2 linked regions of the Methanospirillum hungatei JF-1 genome follow. The protein of the gene in region 1 binds, or shares a complex with, the protein of each later gene. Links are inferred from orthologs where the notes say so. Each region holds a gene or a part of one and is shown in the gene's direction. Other genes may lie near its edges.

The links.
Region 2: the proteins of tuf (region 1) and MHUN_RS12200 are in contact, whole or in part, in a crystal structure (PDB 7CSL), measured with the Pyrococcus horikoshii proteins. The link is inferred for Methanospirillum hungatei JF-1 from one-to-one orthologs. Residues at the interface, in WP_010885563.1 of Pyrococcus horikoshii: Val16, Lys20, Ser21, Lys62, Arg65, Glu66, Arg67, Gly68, Val73, Ala74, His75, Ile88, Asp89, Ala90, Pro91, Gly92, His93, Asp95, Phe96, Lys98, Asn99, Gly103, Ala104, Asp227, Val228, Tyr229, Ile231, Val234, Val237, Val239; in WP_010884146.1 of Pyrococcus horikoshii: Phe4, Leu6, Val7, Val9, Arg11, Met13, Pro14, Thr15, Asp16, Pro17, Leu38, Ala39, Lys40, Glu44, Pro45, Ile46, Ala47, Phe48, Gly49, Leu50, Tyr56, Leu58, Arg60, Asp61, Glu62, Glu63, Tyr65, Ser66, Phe67, Asp68.

The regions. Positions count from the first base shown.
Region 1 is NC_007796.1:1,812,110-1,819,463, forward strand. The notes cover bases 2,600-5,440. They hold tuf (translation elongation factor EF-1 subunit alpha), read left to right. Parts: upstream 2,600-3,301; coding sequence 3,302-4,579; downstream 4,580-5,440. Other genes in these bases: cobS (adenosylcobinamide-GDP ribazoletransferase), read left to right, coding at 2,600-2,757; MHUN_RS08315 (hypothetical protein), read right to left, coding at 2,796-3,119; rpsJ (30S ribosomal protein S10), read left to right, coding at 4,597-4,905; MHUN_RS08330 (flippase activity-associated protein Agl23), read left to right, coding at 5,104-5,440. Also shown: MHUN_RS08295 (YkgJ family cysteine cluster protein), read right to left, coding at 1-331; MHUN_RS08300 (GMP synthase subunit A), read right to left, coding at 328-894; nicotinate mononucleotide-dependent phosphoribosyltransferase CobT, read right to left, coding at 931-1,938; more of cobS, read left to right, coding at 2,026-2,599; more of MHUN_RS08330, read left to right, coding at 5,441-6,651; MHUN_RS08335 (hypothetical protein), read right to left, coding at 6,907-7,354. UniProt on the Methanocaldococcus jannaschii protein: GTP hydrolase that promotes the GTP-dependent binding of aminoacyl-tRNA to the A-site of ribosomes during protein biosynthesis.
Region 2 is NC_007796.1:2,594,888-2,602,122, reverse strand. Bases 1,885-4,606 are described here. They hold MHUN_RS12200 (elongation factor 1-beta), read left to right. Parts: upstream 1,885-2,977; coding sequence 2,978-3,235; downstream 3,236-4,606. Other genes in these bases: MHUN_RS12190 (hypothetical protein), read right to left, coding at 4,580-4,606; MHUN_RS12195 (malate dehydrogenase), read right to left, coding at 3,277-4,230; MHUN_RS18380 (zinc finger domain-containing protein), read left to right, coding at 2,773-2,973; MHUN_RS12205 (hypothetical protein), read left to right, coding at 2,166-2,765; MHUN_RS12210 (phospholipase D-like domain-containing protein), read right to left, coding at 1,885-2,120. In the rest of the region: MHUN_RS12215 (cytochrome c biogenesis CcdA family protein), read left to right, coding at 1-440; more of MHUN_RS12210, read right to left, coding at 441-1,884; more of MHUN_RS12190, read right to left, coding at 4,607-5,617; MHUN_RS12175 (hypothetical protein), read right to left, coding at 5,880-6,164; MHUN_RS12170 (hypothetical protein), read right to left, coding at 6,182-6,409; MHUN_RS12165 (M24 family metallopeptidase), read left to right, coding at 6,469-7,235. UniProt on the Methanocaldococcus jannaschii protein: Promotes the exchange of GDP for GTP in EF-1-alpha/GDP, thus allowing the regeneration of EF-1-alpha/GTP that could then be used to form the ternary complex EF-1-alpha/GTP/AAtRNA.

The DNA.
Region 1 (7,354 bases):
CATCAAGCATAAACGGATAGGTGCGGCATATCCAGGGTCGGGTTTCATATATCTGGCAGGTTGATCCGTCAAGAAACCTACATCTGTCCCCAATCCGGCGAAGTACCCATCCAAAGGTATAGTCGCGATCTCCTTCACAAATCCGGTCAGGATATGGCTCTGCAATCTCTTCAAATGAAAGACCGGTTGCTTTCATTATCCGGGTGATCTCCTCCTGCCCGACCATGACCAGATTAGAACCTGGTTCAGTCTCCCGGCAACAGGAACCGCACCGACGGCAGGAAAACCCCGTGCCACGGATCTGTTCAGCGAGTGAAACTGAAGAGGTCATCCTTTGTTCTGACCCGTGCATATGGAAAAGAAGTTCTCAAAGACCCGGTGGCCTTCAAAGGTATGACTTACCTCCGGATGCCACTGGATACCAAATATCGGCAGATGTTTATGGGCGATGGCTTCGTTGCCGCATATTGAAGAGGTTGCAAGCCGGTCAAAATCACCAGGAAGGGTGACGACCTCATCGGCATGGGATGCCCATACCTGCATCGTTTGTGGATATCCCTGCAGAATTCCGTCATGGTCGGTGATGGTAACTTCAACAGCTCCGTATCCGCCTTTCTGTCCGGACTGAACCGTCCCGCCAAACTCCTGCGCAATCACATGCAAGCCCAGGCATATGCCAAGAACAGGTTTTCCAAGACGAACATATTCATGGGACAATCCGGCGCGGGAGATATCAGGGCCTCCGCCAAGGATAATTCCCTGACAACCTTCACGAACCTCGCTGACAGGGGTGGTATTTGGTATCAGTTTTGCATCGATATCAAGATCCCGAAGAGCTCTCAGGATAAGATGATTAAACTGACCATAATTATTGACCACATATAAAGGGAGCATCTGCCCTATCTATTAGACCCTTCAGTAGATATGCATTCAGGGACTGTACCCTGAAACAAAAGAGATGATCGAGCGGGTAATCTCCTCCGGACTATAGCCAAGCAAGGCTGCAAGCATCATTGCTCCGCCACATCCCATACCTTCCTTTACTTCACCGATACAATAACGGACAAGACCGGAGTGTCCAATCTCACCAAAACCGGGATCAACATAGGTTATCGGAACTCCGATATCCTGTGCTGTTTTATCGCAACTTGCTGCATGATCATCCCTGACATATACGGTCGTGACAACCTCGGGGAGAGGGTTTCCGAGGGCCTTAATAATAGCCGCTACGGCCAGCATCTGTGTCCCGCCTGCAAGAATCAAAGTTCCGGGAAAACCATCAGCAAGTCCTGCTGCAACGGCCATCATCGGATCACCCGTCTCCCGGATGATATCCATGGGATCTGGAATTGATCTGCCAATACGCCGGGTCACTGCAGCATATATCTCTTCCTTCATCGAGTCAGGGCTGGTAACTGACGCGCTACTCACCTTTGCATCATATCCAAGGCTTCTGAGAACACACAGAGCGGTCGTGGTCCCACCAGGAACACATTCACCGACAACAAGTAGATCATGGGCTGACAGAAGTTTCCCGATACGGACCCCCTCTTTATACAGGCGTTCTGCATCAGGGACTGCAGGACCATCACGTGGATCCCCGCCTGCCTGCCCAAGAAGATCCAGAACCGGCACAGTAGGGCGGTGAACAAGGCCGGCATTTATAAACAGGGGGGAAACCCCAATACGGTCAAGAACAGCCCTTGTTATTGAAGCCGGTGTCGGACATCCGGTAGGTGTGTTCGGGGTCGCATCTGTACTTGTTATGATCCCCTGCCAGATGAGTTCGGCATCAAGGACCGGTACGAGAAGAGAGCCCATCGGATTCGGACCGGCCCCTGATAATCCGGGAACGGTTGAAAGCATCGTATTAGCCAGTATACCGATAAATAATGGCCTTTTTGGTGTTATCGAATATGGACGGGAGAGAAAAACCATCAACATCCGTTACTCTGAATCCACCATCAATCTCTCGCTCCCTCCCATACGCCCATATCAGAAGGTATCCAAACGATCTGAGTAGTCATGTTTGAGGCTATCCGTGCCCTGCTCCAGTTCACCACCGTCCTTCCCCTTGGAAAAACAGCCCCCTTCGAAGCATTCGCACATAATACCTGGCTCTACCCCCTGGCAGGATATATCACAGGCGGAATGGGAGCGATCATAATCCTCCTGCTCCCGGCTCCTTCACTCGTTCTGGCAGTAATGGCAATCGGAATGGTGCTGCTGATATCCGGTGCCAATCACCTGGACGGCCTTTTGGATTTCGGAGATGGGCTTATGGCACATGGATCCCAGGAGAAGAGGATTCAGGCACTGACAGATCGGCAGATCGGTACCGGAGCTCTGACTCTCGGGATGATGGTAACTCTCCTGGCCATCGCCTCGCTCAGTTCATTCCCTGATATTCTGACTGCTGCATCAGCACTCATCTTCGCAGAAACAGGGGGCAAATGGAGTATGGCGATACTGACAATATTCGGAAGACCATTCCATGAGGGACTTCATGCAACCCTTCATGAGAGAGCAAAAATCTGGTTTGTCATCCCGGCAACGCTGCTTCTGATTCCTGCTTTTCTGCTCCCCCTCTCCTGGGAGGCGAAGGGAGCTGCTGGAATTGGACTGATCCTGCTCCCCTTTGGTATGAGATATCTTGCCGACCGGTTATTTGGGGGAGTCAACGGAGATGTGACCGGTGCCACCGGAGAGATAAGCCGCTGCGCTCTTCTGACACTACTTGTCATCACCCTTTTCTGACACCCCTGCGATACCCCGGAAAATTACGTCTATGACTATCAGAGTCGTGATTTGAATCGGGGAGTATATCCGTGACCTTTTTCATCATCGCATGCCACGGCAGACCCGTCCCGGACCAGACTATTGAACTGCATCGCAGCTTCCATCAGGATCTCAGGCGGAACTGAACCACCTTTTATCTGAGAATACGCAATCTCGTAAGGAGAAGGCATAACCCGCGCCCCTACCTGAATCCCTTTACAATTCATGCAATATGAGCACCTTGTGTGCACTGGCAGTTTTCCAGAGGCGCATTCGACATAAGCCCGGTCAGAACCTTCTTCCCTGATAATCGGAATAGACTTCATTCGTAATCTGATCATTCCCCTGAAAACCTATTAACCACTTCGTTTCCCACCTGATAACAGAATTTCAGGCGTTCATTCTCTATGAGATTCATAGTGAAAAATATTAAAAGGACTTCTATCAAATATGTAATACTCGCATAACCGGGCTGTGCTTTGCAGTTCTGATATCGTGCGGAGGTATTGGAGGATTTGTATATATGGCAACTGAAAAGCCCCACATTAACCTCGCTGTTATTGGTCACATCGACCATGGTAAGTCAACTACCGTCGGCAGACTGATGTACGAAGCCGGAGCCGTTCCGGCACACATCATTGAACAGTACAAGAAGGAAGCAGAATCAAAGGGTAAGGGTTCATTCGCTTTTGCCTGGGTCATGGACAACCTGAAGGAAGAGCGTGAGCGTGGTATCACTATTGATATTGCACACAAGCGTTTCGACACCGACAAGTACTACTTTACTGTCGTGGACTGTCCAGGACACAGAGACTTTGTCAAGAACATGATCACCGGTGCCTCACAGGCAGACGCAGCAGTCATCGTCGTTGCAGCACCTGATGGTGTCATGGAACAGACCAAGGAGCACGTCTTCCTGTCCAAGACCCTCGGTATCAAGCAGCTTATCGTTGCAGTCAACAAGATGGATGCAGCCAACTATGATGAAGCACGCTTCAACCAGGTCAAGTCTGATGTCGGTGCTCTCCTGAAAATGGTCGGAACCAACCCTGACACCGTCAAGTTCATCCCGATCAGTGCATTCGAAGGTGACAACATCACCAAGAACTCTGACAAGATGCCCTGGTACAAGGGGAAGACGCTCTTCGGACTCCTCGATGAGCTCGAAGTTCCGGACAAGCCAACCGAAAAGCCGCTTCGTGTCCCGATTCAGGATGCATACTCCATCTCAGGTATCGGAACTGTTCCGGTCGGCCGTGTTGAAACCGGTATCCTCAAGAAAGGTATGAACGTTACCTTCATGCCGGCAAACAAGTCTGGAGAAGTAAAGTCCATTGAGATGCATCACGAAGAAATCCCACAGGCAGTTCCAGGTGACAACATCGGGTTCAACGTCCGTGGTATCGGTAAGGACGATGTCCGCCGTGGTGACGTCTGTGGTGCATCTGACAACCCGCCGGCAGTCGCAGAGGAATTCACCGCACAGATCGTCGTGCTCCAGCACCCAAGTGCAATCACCGTCGGATATACTCCGGTCTTCCACTGTCACACTGCACAGACCGCCTGTACATTCACTGAACTCGTCAAGAAGCTTGACCCACGTACTGGTCAGACCCTTGAAGAGAACCCGACCTTCCTGAAGGCCGGAGATGCAGCAATCATCAAATGCCACCCGACCAAGCCGCTCTGTCTTGAAAACGCCAAGGAATTCCCGCAGCTTGGACGGTTTGCAATCCGTGATATGGGTCAGACCATTGCTGCCGGCATGTGTATCAACGTTGTCAAGAAGCAGATGCGCTGATAGAATTCGGTGTTATCATGCAGAAGGCCAGAATCCGACTCACCGGAACCGACTATCAGAAAGTAGAAGAAGTGTGCGAAAAGATTAAAGAGATCGCTGAGCGGACCGGTGTCAATCTGGCCGGTCCTATTCCCCTTCCTACCAGAAAGCTGGTAGTACCCATCAGAAAAAGTCCGGATGGGGAAGGGACAGCAACCTGGGACCGCTGGCAGATGCGGGTTCATAAGCGTCTCATTGATCTTGATGCTGATGAGCGTGCTCTCCGTCAGCTCATGCGTACCCAGGTACCAAAGGACATCGGTATTGAGATTGTCCTTGAAAGCTGAGACAAATATGGGTGGCTTTTCATAATAAGCCGCAATAATCCCAATATCGTCCACAGTACCTCCTCAGGAGGATACCTTTCTTTTCCTATTTATTGGGCGAACAGGGAACAGATGTAAATATCTACTGGACGCATTTTTTTCATACAAATATACCTGTTCTATGGAACTGTACGGTATACCTTCCGAGGCAGAATAACAATGAATATTCAGGTATTACGGGAACGATATGCACAATGTTCTGGTGCACAGATCTTCGGGATCATTTTTCTTGCAGGTCTTCTTCTCCGGGTGATCCTGCCAAATCTTAAATTACTCCATCATGATGAGGCCATCCATGCATGGTTCAGTTATGAACTCCTGACCAAAGGAGTATATCAGTATGATCCCATGTATCATGGGCCATTTCTCTATTACATCACTGCAGCGTTGTTCAGGATCTTCGGAGATTCTGATCTGCTTGTAAGACTACTCCCGGCAGTGTTTGGGTCGGCCATAATATTCCTCATATACGGGATATACAAAACCGGCTGGCTCTCGAAAAATCATGCGATCTGGGCAGCACTGTTTTTTGCTTTTTCGCCGGATATGGTATATTTTTCTCGATTTCTGCGTCATGATATCTTCCAGTTATTCTTCACCGTTCTGCTGCTCCTTGCAATCCTCGCATATATCGAATTTAAAAAACCGGGATGGGCATTTCTGGCAGGATTTGCTGCAGCATGTGGTATGTGTCTGAAAGAGGACATGCCGGTAGCCATACTAATATTTGGAGTCTTTTTCATCGCTCTCCTCTATTTCCGTCGTATACACCTTCCGGATACCTGGAAACGGGATCTCATTGGTACGGTTCTCATAGCGGCGGGTATAGGATTTGTCTTCTATACCTCATTCTTCAACCATCCGGAGATGTTCTTTGAGGCACCATTCAAGGCTATTGAACACTGGACATCCATGCATGACCAGTGCAGGCTGTGTGGTCCGCCATACTGGTACCTCATCATGCTCATTCTCTATGAAATCCCTCTGCTTATCCTGGCTATATACGGCATCTGGCACTGGGGATGGAAAGACAAGGGACTGAGTCTGTTAAGAAATGTGGATCCTAAAAATCAAGGACTTTCTGACGAAAAAACTTCACTCCTGATGATCCTTCTCATCATATGGACCGGATGTACGCTGGTTTTTTATGGGTGGGTAGGAGAGAAAGTTCCCTGGCTTTTGATTCATCAGTTATTTCCGCTCATATTTCTCGCATCCTACAAGATAGAAGGGAAAAAAGTAATCGCCGGAATTATCACCCTTCTCTTCCTGGTGGGAATGACGATGCATGTCTGCTTCACACCTGTTGATATCAACGAACCCATCGTTCAGGTTCAGAACTCTGAGGACATGCGTGACGTCATGGCATTGATCGACACTGCAAAGACTGTAGTTGTGGCATCCGACTCCTACTGGCCGCTTCCCTGGTACTACCGGGGTGGAAGATGGGACAAGATCCTGTTTTATGGCAAAAAGGTTGATCCGATGATGTGGAGTGGGAAGGAACCGGATCTTATCATCACCCATGATACCGACAGTTATGCATCCCTGCCCGGATATGAAAAGAGAGCGTATCACCTAAGCTACTGGTTTTCCTTGTATGACAACCAGCACCGGGCTCTGGAGTGGTACTTCCTCCGGGATGGAAAGATGGGAACGGTGAATCTTGACGTATTTGTCAAGGTAAATAATACTGACCTAAATTAATCTACTTCAGCCTTTTTTGTCGTTCATCGTCTGCTTACCAGCACATATTCACGCTGGTCATTCAGTAGGGATATCCCCCTGGCATATGCCATTTCATTGGACTTGCGGGAAATGAGCGATACTACAGCACACATTCTGATGTTGGAGAGAAATTTTATCCCTCCAAAAAAATTTAGGAGGGTTACAGTTATTGTTAAGTCCAATAAAAGATACGATCCGGGTCAATCAATTCAAATTATAAGACAAAAAAGATAATTAAAAGAGCTCATCGTACTGATGAGCAGTTGACTTCTTCTTTGGTTTATCACGGGAGCCGAAACTGCCACCGCCGCCCTTTCCGCCACCTTTGCCGCCACGGTTCTTCATGATTCGGAAAAGAGCAAACCCAACAATTGCAACAACAATGATTCCGATAATATAGGGGATTATCCCAGACAGGTCAGGGAATTGGAATCCCTTGGGAGCGGCCTCAAGTTCTGCATTCAAATCCTGAGTTGCCGTGAATACTTCATCTGCCTTCTGATATGCTTCTTCAGCTTTTTTCCTGGCTTCAGTGTATTTACCGGCATCATAGAGCTCTTTTGCATCACTCGCGTCTTCTGCAGCAAACTCACGCTTGGTTATAATAGGAGCAAGCCGTGGATCACTTCCGAGTTCTTTTTCGGTCTTGAAGTAATTGATCCACTCGTCAGTCTTGTCTATG
Region 2 (7,235 bases), 780 kb from region 1 along the record:
ATGTTATTGAGATACTCGGCCCTGCCATTTACGGCATCCTTGCGATCATGAGTATTGCCATGATTGCCGGATTTGACATCAGCCGGTTTTTTCCTATGGTATCTACGCCGGTTGGAAAAACCCCCTATATTACTGCCATCCTGTTTGGGGCATTCTTCGGGCTGGTTGCTCTTCCCTGCAATCCAGGCTCTATCATCCTGCTCTTTGCGATATCCACGACGACTGCAGATTTCATCGCAAATTTTGTCAATTTTGTCCTCTTCGGGATTGGGATGGCAAGTCCGCTCCTGTTCCTTTCAGCATTGTCTCTGGAGAGAAGCAGGATCTGTATCAGGTTCTTCACCACACATCACCTGCTCATCAATCGGATAGCCGGGGTCCTGATGCTGATGGTTGCACTGTATTACCTGGTCTTTGTGTTCCTCAAAGAACATCTCTGATCACCGGTGATACCGGCGGTAGAGGAGGAGTAAAAAGATCACCACTCCTGCCAGGGTAATCATCTGGATAAATCCGGTATCACTTCCGGGAAGACTCCTGGCCGGCTGCCTCTCTTTTTTTCCTGCCCAGTCCAGCAGAAAGACGGAGGCAAAGTATGATGCGGCATCCCTGCTGTGGATGATGACTCCCGCCTCCCGGTTAAAGCAGGCTGAGTTCTCATTCCAGTTCATGCTCGATACCAGTACCGAATCATCAGCAATCACCCCCTTGGCATGGACTTTTAAAAGACCAGTCTTCTCAGGATAGAGGACCTGAGCCTGAAGGGAGATATTCTCACGTGCGGCAAGGGTTTGCAGGGCGGTTACCATCTCATCATTGTCCTCATCCCCTTCGATATTGTAATAGTATCCGTCAAGCAGGATCCTGACATCAACGCCCCGTCTCGCTGCATCTACTGCTGCTGCGAGAAACGGATTTGTCCCGTTCTTTGGGTATTCGGTGATGTATGCCTGCTCTATCCATACTCTGCTCCTGCTTTCATTGATAAGATCTGCGATCAGGATGCTGGTGTCTGGTGAGAAGACCGGGGTTACCACTGCTCCAGAAAAAGACAGGGGAGCAAATACTGGATTGTATGGGGGTGTCACCGGTTGTTCGGCGGTGCCGGCCCTGCCTTCTGCGACAGCCACTCCTGGTCCGTCAAAGTCATCCTGGAAAACTTCGGTAAAACAGGATGCGAGATCGGCTGAGTCAAGCACGACTCCCCAGCCGCGGTTCCCGGCAAAACCGGCATGAGGGAAGGAATGCTCCTTGAAGTTTTCTGTTGTCAGAAATACCCGGCTGTCATCTGCCACGAGATATTTGGCATGGTCATACCGGTACGGGGCATGATCTTCTCCGGTCCCTTCCATGACTCTGACATCGGCTCCTGCCTGAATCAGATCGGAGATGACGGGGAACTCCTCTGATGGAATGCCTCCGACCGGCCCGCCTTCGAGGAGCACCGATACCGCTACCCCCCGCCTGCTGGTATCACAGAGGATCTGTGCAAGACCAGGGTCTGTGAATTCGTAGACATTGAGAAGAACGGATCTCTTTGCATTGCTGATGATCTCTTCCAGGATCTCTCTTGAGCAGTCAGGAGAAACAAATCCCGTGCCTGAAATGTTCTCAAAGGTCCGGGGTTCAAGTCTGCTTCCACCGGCCATGAGCACCCTGGGATCCCAGATTCCGCCAGCCGACCTGAAATGTATCTGACCGTTTCTTGGTTTGAACGTCCCAGGCCATGTCACGGTGTCGTAGGTGCATCCCTCGCATGTAAGAGTCAGTTCGTCCTTTTTATTGGACAGTTGGAACCGGCCCTGCACCGTTGCCTGTGGAACAGCAGGGGTGCTGTCAATTATCTCATAGGAAGGATACCTCCCCCATACATGGTTGTATTGTTCACCATTACGCGCGATCGTGCAGGAGGAAGATCCGGAGTTCGAGGGTGAAAATGTGATGGTTCCCTCCCCATCTGAAATGGTGCAGGAACCGGGAGGGTGATCCCATCCAATGGTTATGTATTCATCCTCATCCCCATTCATCCAGGTATCCGGATAAATCTCAAGGAAATACGGCCCGGCAGATACTGGGGTCATCAGTACGCATATGAGGAGGATAACAGGAAGGGGGTACATGGGGATCAGGGTTTATTGGTCATCATTACATGAACGTACTGCATTGTGATCAGCCGGGATCAGGCATTGGTGCTCAAGATTGGGGGCAGTCTGATTGAGCATGCTCCGATGATTGTCAGGGTTATCAGAGAGAGTGGAAGAGATATTCTGGTCATTCCGGGTGGGGGGATTTTTGCTGATGTTGTCAGGGAAAAGGAGATTTCAGATACGGCAGCGCATTTTATGGCCATCGCAGCCATGGATCAGTATGGATGGCTCCTGTCCACGTATGGATTGCCGGTAACCTGGACTCCGCTTATGAGTGGTTCCCCTGCAATTCTTCTTCCTTATCACCATATGATGGATGCTGATCCGCTTCCTCATTCGTGGGATATCACATCAGATACTATCAGTGCCTTCTATGCCGGTCTGCTCTCAGTGCCTCTTGTCATTTTAAAATCGCTCGATCATATCCGGACATCTGACGGTCCGGCCACCGCACTCATGCCTGGAATGGTTACCGGTGATCTCGATCCTGCATTTATTCCCTATGTTACGAAGGAGCAGGTCAGGGGATTCATACTCCGGGGATCTGATCATGCGAGACTTGCAGGATTTCTCAGGGGTGAAGAGGTGCCGGGGACATACTTTGGCGGTACCATTTAAGGTGTTGATGAATAAACCAGATAAGCAGCTTTTTGGAAGTCTGAATATGAGTAGAACAACCTGCACATCATGTAATGGCCCAATGGCAGAAGAGGGCTCTGTAGAGTTCGGCTGCCCGGCATGCGGGGCCACCATACGCCGGTGTTACCGGTGCAGAGAACAGAGCGTTGAGTACATCTGCCCGACCTGCGGCCTTCGGGGACCCTGAGATTATGGGAGACGTAGCGCTCATCATCAAGGTGATGCCGGAATCACCAGAAGTAAACCGGGAAACGATCGTTGCGACTATAAAAGAGAAATTCCCCCGCGTTCAGGATATCAGGGAAGAGCCCATCGGCTTTGGACTTGTCGCAATAAAAGTCGCGCTGGTTGTTCCTGATGCTGAAGGTCAGACAGAGACCATTGAAGCGACCCTCAATGCTATCGATGGTGTTGAACGGGCAGAAATTGTAGAATCAACCCTTGTGTAAATCTGCACAAGGCTTTTTCATTCTCCGGATACTGGGGATATTTACTCCCCGTTCTCAAGAACTGAGAAAATTTCACGGGTTATGCCACGAATCTTTTCTACCGAATTCTGAAAGTTCCTTACTTCCAGGGGTTCAATGCGGATTGGCACAGGGTACACTCCGCTCCGGTTTATCCGGGCCGGCACTCCGATACATACATCTCCGATATTATGGACTTCAGCTTTTATGTAGGCTGATACCGTAAGTATCCGGTTTTCATTTCCAAGAATGGTACGGATAAGTGTGGCAATTGCTTCTCCGGGGCCCCAGACCGTCGCACCTTTTGATGCAATGATCTTCTGACCAGAGGATTTGACCTGCTGCATGATGTCATCAATAGGCACCTGTGCAAAACTGGGCAGATTCGATATCTGTATTCCTCCGATGGTTGTTGCAGACCAGAGTGGTACCATACTGTCACCATGCTCCCCGATGATACGGGTATGCACTTCACTGACATGTACCTGAAAGAATGATGCGATTGCTGATTTCAGACGCATTGAGTCGAGATGTGTTCCAAGCCCGAATACTTCGTTTGGTTTTTTTCCTGAGTATTTCAATGCAACATGGGTCATAATGTCAACCGGATTGGTGACCATCATGAGAAATGAGTCAGGGGCAATTCTTCCTATCTTCTGAGAAAAATCCGCGACTATCTTCGCATTCTCTACAGCGAGATCCAGTCTGCTCTGGTCCGGCTTTCGTGCAACGCCGGCGGTCAGGACGATGATATCAGATCCCTTTAGATCCTCAATATTGCAGCTCCAGCTGACATGACTGTCTGTTCCGGTTGCAGCAAATGAATCGATGAGATCCCTGGCCACTCCGTCAAGCACCGATTCCGAACCCGGTCTTCCATACAGCTGGACCTCGTTGACATACGGAATACGGGATATCGAGAGTGCTGCATACTGGCCTACCTTTCCGGTTGCTCCGACAATCGCAACTTTTGCCATAAGAATCAGAATAAATCAGAATAATAGGGACACGTTATCGGTCGATCGGTCATTGCAGCCTTTTCCAAGGGTCTCCTTCTCCGCCCCGCAACCCCATGGGCGCCGAATGTTCACGGTAAGTCTGCTCCCTTCCGGGCCTGAACCGGTCCCCGCGACAACAGGTCGTTCCTTCCTCCGAAGGTGTGATACCTGGCCACCGACCTCACAGGACAGGGTTTCTACGTCGGAAACACGACAGATACAGGCCGTATGTACCAACCTTCCTCAAACTTCGCCCCCTGCATTCCGACGATTTCAGGTCACAAGTGACGCCGATCCACCCGGGCTAGTCCCCATAATTATGCTGCAGCTACGGAATAAAAACTTCCCCTCCTATCTTTTCTTTCCATGCTGTCAGAAATAGATCATTTCTCCTGAAAGACTCTTTATCAAAGGGATCGAATGCGGTCAGCCGTTTTCCAGAAGGCAGATCCGCTCCCAGGAGTTCGTATGTCCCATGGTAGAGCTGGATATTGATTCCGTTTCCGGTGGCAGAACAGATGAGGGCAGGTTCTCCTGTCCAGACTGGCGGTCTCTTCTTCACATCATCGTAGAGGGTTATCGTTGTAATTCCGAGTTTTTTCTGGTTTACTCTGATCGTCTGGATTGCACTCCAGACTGATGCATGCCAGACATCACACATCACGATATTCGGCACACCAAAGAGTGCTGCGGTAAGGCCGAGTGTTCCTGGTCCTGCGCAGGCATCAATGAAGACATCCGGATGCAGTCGTCTGACCTGCTCCTCAACACTGAAGATCTTTGGGTCGATACCTTTCGGAAATTCAATATGCATCTCAGCCTGTTTTTTGATCACAACCACGGGACCTTTTCCGGAAAGAAAGATATCTGCCCTGACGTCACATCCACACACCAGGATCCCTTCATGGATTGTTGGTTCCTGTCCATAGGTCACATCACCGGGACCGGGTATCTCATGGGCATGATAGACGATACCCAGCAGCTCGGGCACGTTCCGGTATGCGATTTCAGCCACTGGTACTGGTATGAGATCAGAGATAATCAGAAGAGACCGGGGAGGGAGTACCGGGGGACGGCGGAGGAAGAGGCCGGGGGAGATAAGAGGGGTTCCAATGGATGAGAGGGGTTCACTGCCATGGAATATTCCTTCTTTCTGCAGGATCTGGTAGATATCTGCCATCACATCATCGATAAACCGGCGGTTACACTGACAGGGTCCTGGAATATCCTCCCCAGAAGAGACTGGTTTGTCTTTTGGCCGTGGCGTCGGATTACACTGGGGACAGGGTGCAAAAAATTGTGAGGGGCGTGAAGTGATATCTCCAGGACAGATGATATGGTTCTCACCACAACAGGAACACTTCATTGAAGTAACATAATCATCTCTACTTAAAAAATACAGGTCATGGGCCTGATGCGATTCGAACGCATGACCGCCCGGTTATGAGCCGGGCGCTCTCACCGCTAAGCTACAGGCCCAAAAAATGAGACGCCGCCAACAGGACTCGAACCTGTGACAAACTGGTTAACAGCCAGTCACTCTACCAACTGAGTTATGGCGGCTCAGATGTGCTCTAATACGTGTGATGTAATTATTAATAAATGTTGAGGTGGCCGGACAAAGGTGATCAGGGCTGCTTCATCATGCTGACAATCCGGATTATCTCGTCAATATCTTCATTCAGATGCATGAACATCTCTTCTGCTTTTGGGGTCACTATAGCTCCGGCACTTGAGGCGCGAATGTACCCGCTGCTCTCAAGAACTCTGAGGGAATACCGGATCCGGTGCTGAGGGACGTTTAGAAGTTCGGATAATTTGATGATTCCGATGGGCTGATGATCTGCAACAGCCCTGAGAACCTCGATATGACGTGATGCAAGGCTGATATCTTCCTGGATCTTCTCAAGCATCGGTTCTTCTGCCCCTTTTATGCATGCTCACTCAGCCAGGCTTTTGTTTTGTGATAATTGCGTGTGAAGATTACAGTGAGAATTACTGCCAGTATAAGGCTGATCACTGCTCCAGGGACTTTGTATGCCTCTGGAAAGAGAAACAATGCAATCGGTACCAGTGCAAAAAACAGGATCACTCCGTTCAGTATGACGGTAAGGTGCCAGAATCGCCATCTGAACTGCTCTTTCGAAGCATCATCCATTATAAATACATCACGTTTCGCGTAAAAGTACTTGTGGTCTGACTCAAAACCTGTATGAGATGGACAGCCTGGATGACCTGATCCGGAATGCCGGCGCAGCCGTATATTGTCTGTATGCATCATCGGAGAATGCAGCAATGCGGCACATGACCCGGTTTGTAACCCATGATCCGGTCACAATACTAAAAAGACCTGATAATCCCCCTCTTATGATTGTTCCTCTCATGGAAGCCGACCGGGCCCAGAGAGAATCTCCTGCAGAAATCCTTACCCGACAACAGGCAGGGTATCTTGAGATTTTTGAGTATGAGAAAGATCCCTGGAAGATCCAGGCAGAGATGATCCGCCGTCTTTCCGAGGGTCCGTACCTTGTCCCTCCGGATTTTCCAACCGCCCTTACCCGTGCTCTTGAGCCCTATAATACGGTCATTGTAGATTCCTCATCAGGACTTTCCGCTCATCGCGCCATAAAGACTCCTGAAGAGATTGGATGGATCACCAATGCACAACGGGCTGCAGAGGCTGCGATGGATAGAGCAGTCAGCATGATACGGCATGCAGATGTCAAGTCAGGAATGCTCTGGTATGAGGATGCTCCACTCACATCTGACCTGGTCAGGTATGAAATGAACAAGATTATGCTTGCCTATGACTGCACCGCACAGGATACCATTGTGGCATGTGGCCTGGAGACGGCGATGCCCCATTGCACAGGAAGCGGAGTACTCAAAGCACATGAACCGATTGTGATCGATGTCTTTCCCTGTGATAACAAAACTGGGTACCACGCAGATATGACCCGGACAGTCAGCAGAGGAGAACCGTC